2 regions of the Peribacillus sp. genome follow, and region 1 is predicted to be linked to the other one. Evidence: riboswitches for the same ligand, from Rfam matches in the RefSeq annotation. Region 1 holds a riboswitch; the other holds the start of a gene.
The links. A riboswitch is a leader RNA that binds a small molecule or an ion and turns the genes downstream of it on or off. The one in region 1 is predicted to bind cobalamin.
Positions count from the first base shown of each region.

Region 2: it holds a riboswitch for cobalamin, as region 1 does, so the genes downstream of both, AC52RT_RS12870 (ABC transporter substrate-binding protein) here and AC52RT_RS09300 (ribonucleoside-diphosphate reductase subunit alpha) in region 1, are expected to answer to the same signal.

Region 1 is NZ_JAZVJO010000291.1:1,719-5,033, forward strand. It holds gene AC52RT_RS09300 (ribonucleoside-diphosphate reductase subunit alpha) at 1-1,420, opposite strand, end outside; cobalamin riboswitch at 1,555-1,734, opposite strand; gene AC52RT_RS09305 (manganese-dependent inorganic pyrophosphatase) at 2,052-2,981, shown strand; gene AC52RT_RS09310 (hypothetical protein) at 3,022-3,168, opposite strand; gene AC52RT_RS09315 (SulP family inorganic anion transporter) at 3,238-3,315, opposite strand, start outside.
Region 2 is NZ_JAZVJO010000392.1:5,008-8,322, forward strand. It holds gene gntK (gluconokinase) at 1-562, opposite strand, end outside; gene AC52RT_RS12865 (GntR family transcriptional regulator) at 555-1,286, opposite strand; cobalamin riboswitch at 1,498-1,677, shown strand; gene AC52RT_RS12870 (ABC transporter substrate-binding protein) at 1,800-2,768, shown strand; gene AC52RT_RS12875 (FecCD family ABC transporter permease) at 2,734-3,315, shown strand, end outside.

The DNA.
Region 1 (3,315 bases):
TGACGACATCTCCATCTTCGGTTGTGTACTCTTGTGAAATTGTGGTAGGACTTAAATTCTGAGCAATTTCCGTACATAAATTCGAGCAGTAAATCATGCCTTTATGTTTATTCGGGTTCATTCGATTTACTTCATCACGGTAGAACATGTACGGTACGCCTTCTTCTAATTGTGAGATCATGATATTTTTCATGATTGTAATGGCAGGGATTTTCTCAAAAGAAAAGTGCGGTAATGTTCCATCTTCGGCAGCTTGAACTGCTATTGCATACTGTTTGCGAAAGCTTCCTTGACCTTTCACTTCATCAAAATGATCTTCAAGAGAGAACCCGAGTGTTTCTTTTACGGTATGCGGGTCAAAGAGATACCAATCAGACCGGTCACGAACAGCTTCCATAAATAAATCCGGGATGCAGACACCCGTGAAAATATCATGAGCTTTCAAGCGGTCATCACCATTTTGTGTTTTTAAATCAAGGAAGCTTAAAATATCCTTGTGCCAGACATCAAGATAAATCGCAATGGCACCTTTGCGTTGTCCAAGCTGATCAACACTAACAGCTGTTTGATTAAATAAACGGATCCAAGGTGTAGTACCTGAGCTGTTCCCAGAAAAACCCCGAATATCAGAGCCTAGAGCACGTATTTTACCTGCATATAGCCCGACTCCACCGCCGAATTTAGACACTTTTGCTGCATCATAGTTTGCCATGTAAATGCCGTCAATCGAATCATCAATGGCATCTATGAAACAAGAACTCAATTGACCATGCGATTTTCCTGCATTTGAAAGAGTGGGGGTGGCTACGGTCATATAGAGATTTGACATGGCCCAATAGGCTTCTTTGACAAGCTGAATTCGCATAGATGGTTCGTTGCGCATAATTTCCATCGCAATGATCATAAACCGTTCCTGAGGAAGTTCGTAAACAGCGTCTTTCTCTGGACGAGCCAGATAACGGTCATTGAGTAAATACAGCCCGATATAAGAGAATAATTTGTCTTTTTCAGGGTCAATGGCTGATTCAAGTTCCTCAATCTCTTCTTTAGTGTACGAAGCTAATAATTCGGGCTTATATACAGAGTAGCGTTGACCCATTTGTGGGGTGGAAAGCTGCTGAAGCAATCCGTAAAAGGAACCGTAGGAGGTCTTTTCACCGCGGTTAGTACGAGACTCTCTGTACATGGAATGAAGCAGCTCGGCTGCGGCCGCAAACGTCCAATCAGGTGCATCTATATCGACTTTTTCGAGGGCCATTTGTATCAACTTTCTTGATACTTTTGCTTCACTAGCATCAGACTGCCTGTCCAGCCATTTTTGAAACCTAGTTTCGAATGATTTCATGTCTAGACGTCCTTCAAATTGCTTGGACAATATTGTGAATTGCTGCGAGTTGTTATTTATGGTTGTTTGGGTCATAAAATGAATCCTCCTAGTTTTTAAACATAAAAAAATCCGCTCAAGGATTGTGAGCGGATTAAACGATAAGTGTAAGGAAGCATGAAAGAAGGCATTACACCATCGTTTCATCATCTCAACCCCCGAAGAACAAGAAACTAAAGCAAGTTTAGGCAGGTCTCCTGACTCGTGATCACCCTACTTTGAGCCCTTCCCGTATCTCACTGATACAGTGGTCATCTCATTTCGTCACACTTACAGTTGCGGGGACAGTACCGGGATTACACCGGTTTCCCTTTTCAGCCGTTTCCGGCACCTAATCTAGCGTTTTCTATATATAGTTATGTTATATGAAAATTAATCTATATCTTGTGATTTGAGCTACTATAATCGTAAGCTATCTCTGAGAAAAATACAACCATTTTCATTTGAACTTCGGAATATATTTCTTAGGAGGAAGGAATCAATTGCTAAACTCCGTTCGAACTTGTTATAATCGTTAAAGTCATTATGGGTAAGGACGAAATGAATGGGAAACTCCTGATAATGTACATAGAATCATTTCTGGAATGAATCAATGAAAAAATGTGATAAAATAAACGTAATACTTTATAAAAAAGTAAACTATATTTTTAATTGAAGGAGCATTCACGTGGAAAAAGTACTCGTTTTCGGACATAAAAATCCAGATACAGATACGATTTGTTCAGCAATTGCATATGCAGACTTGAAAAAACAATTAGGTATGGACGCAGAGCCGGTTCGTCTAGGAGAAGTAAATGGTGAAACACAATTTGCACTCGATACATTTAAATTTGACGCACCTCGTCTAGTTGAAAAGGTTGCTGTCGAAGCAGATGCAGTCATTCTTGTTGACCATAACGAACGTCAGCAAAGTGCAGATGATATTGATCAGGTTCGAATTCTTGAAGTAATCGACCATCACCGTATTGCTAACTTTGAAACAAGTGACCCCTTATATTATCGTGCAGAACCGGTTGGCTGTACGGCTACTATATTGAATAAGATTTATAAAGAAAACGGTCTTGAAATACCAAAGGAAGTTGCTGGATTAATGCTATCAGCAATCATCTCAGATTCCTTGTTATTTCAATCACCAACTTGTACTGAACAAGATACAGCCGCTGCATTTGAACTGGCAGAAATCGCTGGTGTAGATGCTGAAAGCTACGGTTTAGAGATGCTTAAGGCTGGTGCTGATTTAAGCGGAAAAACCATTGATCAGCTGATTACCCTTGATGCGAAGGAATTTGCAATGGGTGATGCGAAAGTTGTTATTGCACAAGTAAATGCTGTTGATACAAATGAAGTAATGGCTATGCAGACAGAATTAGAAGCCGCCATCTCAGAAGTTATTTTTGAAAGGAATCTTGATTTATTCCTATTTGTTGTTACTGATATTCTGATTAATGACTCAGTAGTGCTCGCACTTGGCAACAAGACAGACGCTGTTGAAAAGGCATATGATGTCGAACTGTTTAATAACCTAGCTGTTCTTAAAGGGGTCGTTTCACGTAAAAAACAAATCGTCCCTGTGTTGACAAATATCCTTTCAAACTAAAAAAACGAACGTATCGTTGATTAGCGATACGTTCGTTTTTTTAATTTGTTTCATTTTTTTCTTTTTCATAGGCAATCACAATCACATCTTTATTAACCTGCTTACCGAGCTTATCCTCAAAACTCTTTACTTCATTAACTAAATCCTCAGACAGGCTGGCGGCTGTATAATCGTTTTCCTTTTGCAAGTAGTAATCCTCCTTCACATTTATCTGTAGAAGGAATTAGTATGTGCAATGGTTCCTTTGATTATACCGTTAGGAATTACTTGCTTTAGGCAGCTCTTTATTAAAAACAGCGAGGCGTTCAATTAAGTCACTGCTTGCTCTGTCGAG
Region 2 (3,315 bases), on a different contig from region 1:
CTAGTGATTTAAGATTCATCATGCCCGTTGCTGAAGCTAGAGAATGATCGATTACGTACTGATCAAAAAACTTTTTAAATATATATTCCTTAATGCCAATGTATTTTGCAGCTTTGGAGGCGATATCAGGGAATTCATTGACCAACCAAGCAATTTTGGACAATGGTGACATCGGATGAATGGGTGTTCCGGTTCGTTTATAGATTTCATGCCCATTCAACTCGTTTTTGATTTTACGAGACCATGCTTCACTTCGATTATCAGCCCACGTAATGCACGGTGTCAGTGGTTTATCTTGTTCATCCATTGCAATGACGCTATGCATAGCACTGCTAAATGAAATAAAGGAGGGTGCCTTATCAGAATGAAACTTCATAATTTTTGAAAGGGCTTGCAATACAGCTTGGAAAATTTCCTCTGGGTTTTGTTCAGCTGTGGAACTATCAGGTGTGTGAAGAGGGTAGCCGATATTTTCTTGCTGGATGACTTCACCTTTTTCACTAAATAAAACAGCCTTCGTACTCGTTGTACCGATATCTATACCTACCATATAGTTAGTCATTATCAAGCCCAACTCCTTTAGCTAGCATTTGCTGTGACATCCATAAATCGTCTACTTTTCCTTGAACATCATCGAAATTTTTATGTAAAGATTTAATCATGAGCGATCGGTCTTTTGTTTTAATCGCTTCAATATAAAGGGCGTGGTTTTTCATAATTCGTGTGAAGTCATTATATGTTTCTTGGAAGCGACCCCGCATTGACAAGAGAATAAAGCTTTCCATGACTGGTTTTAAATTGTTCCAAATCATTAAGATATGGGAGTGGTTGACTGATCGGATTATCGTTTCATGGAATAAAAGATCATGATATGAAAATTCGTCTGCATCGCGATATTTTATAGCAACGTGCATCATTTCAAGAATTTTGCTAAGTTCCTTGGTTAATTCGTCCGTGTCTATCCTTACAAGGCGTTCAAATACAAACGATTCAATAAGGAGACGCACATCGTAAATTTCATTAATGTCTTTTTCTGTTAAACCAATAACAACAGCACCCATTCTTTCTAGACGAATGATGTTTTCAGACGCTAGTTTCTTCAGTGCTTCCCGGACAGGGGAACGACTTGCAGCAAAATCTGCTGCCAATTTATTTTCCGACAGTATGGCACCGCTTTCAATTCGTCCGGCGATAATACGCATTCTAAGTTCACATGTTATCCGGTCACCCACTGTTGACTTTAACAGCCATTTTTCAGGGTATAGGAAATTAGTTGATTCAGACATGATGTCACCTTCTTTAATTATTCATTCTAGTACACTTGTATACAAGTATTATAATTAAACTTATTTTTATTGCAAGCGCTTTATTTAGCTATTCAGAACATTTCTAAGGTAAAATTAGATAGGGATAGTGTCTAAGTACGTTGTTACATTTTTGTTAGGAAGTTCGTTCGATATACAGGTTATAGTGTATAATCGACATACATAAAAAAATCACATAAGTTAAGAAATAGGTGTCTTTTTGATAAAGACTTAAAAGGGAAGTTGGTGTCATTCCAACGCGGTCCCGCCACTGTAAATGGGTGTAAACGGCATAGCCACTGTAGTTAACTATGGGAAGGCGTCGTGTGCAATACCCATGAGCCAGGAGACCTGCCTATTTTCGTGCACTTTTTAAACCTGCGAGGATAGGTTGGTGTGTGGCTTTTTCTACTTGTCATAATCGGCCATACAACAATCTCCAATTCATATTGGGGATTTTTTATTTGTGCAGCAAAGACTGGGAGGGTTTTAGAAATGAAAAAATTATGTATGAAGCTAGTTGCAGGACTAATAGTAATGGGAATCTTGACTGGCTGCGGCAGTGAAGTGGAGGAGAAGCAGCAACAGGCAGCTTCTGAGATTGATAAGGGTAAATCAGCAGTATTTCCTGTAACACTGACGGATGCAACGGGTGAGCAGGTCACCATTGAACGGGAACCTGAAAAAATTGTATCGCTCATTCCTAGTAATACGGAGATAGCGTTTGCCATGGATTTAGGTGAAAAAATTGTCGGTGTTTCAGATTACGATAATTATCCGAAAGAAACCGCTGATATCGAGAAAATAGGCGACCTAGAATTTAATGTGGAAAAAATCATTTCACTGAGTCCAGATCTAGTGCTGGCGCATGCATCTACAGCCGATAGTGCAGCAGACGGTCTCCAACAAATTAAGGATTCGGGTATTTCAGTGGTTGTCATCAATGATGCTGGGAACTTCAAGGGTGTCTATTCATCCATAGAAATGATTGGTAAGGCAACAGGAGCCGGTAACAAGGCAAAAAGTCTTATTGATGAAATGAAGCAAAAGTTAAGTGAAATTGAAGAAAAAGCTGCAGAGATAAAACAACATAAACAAAAAAAAGTATTAGTTGAAGTTTCGGGACCTCCGGAAGTGTATGTGACCGGAAAAAACACCTTTGTAGATGAAATGTTGCAGCTGATTAATGCGGAAAATGCCGCAGCAGATCAAGAGGGCTGGGCTAAGGTGGAAGAGGAATCGATGATTAAAGAGAACCCCGATGTCATTATTACAACGTATGGTCGATATGTAGAAGATGTAACAAGTGATATATTGAACCGCAATGGCTGGAAAGCAGTCACCGCCATTAAAGAAAAACAGGTTGTTGACGTGGATGAAGATCTTGTCACGCGTTCAGGTCCAAGGCTGGCAGAGGGAGTAGAGGAACTTGCTAAAGCGGTCTATCCAGACGTATTTAAGTAATAAACTGTACATCTACTTACTCGCAGTCACTTTTTTGCTAGCTTCTGTAATTGCAGGAATATCGATAGGCGCGGTTTCCGTGCCTATCATGGATCTTTTGAAAATTCTTGCTAAAGAAATCCTGCACTTCCCTATAGAACAGACGAATGAAATGTATACCAATATTGTCATGAACATCCGACTGCCGCGAGTTATTTTAGCCGGACTTGTTGGAGCTTCATTGGCTATTTCGGGAGCTGCTTTTCAGGGGCTTTTACGTAATCCGTTAGCAGATCCATATACACTTGGTGTCTCATCAGGTGCGTCCTTAGGTGCGGTTATCGTGTTGTTTTTCTCACTCTCTTTGCCGTTCATCGGATCATTTACACTACCAGTGTTCAGTGTTTCGTTTTCTTTTGCGACGATTTTTGCTGTTCTGTTTTTTGCTCGGAAAATTGATAGGTCAATGAAGGTTGAGTCGATTATTTTAACTGGGATTATTTTCAGCTCATTTCTTGGGGCCTTTATTTCGATGATGATTGCGTTAACAGGCAATGAACTCCGGCAA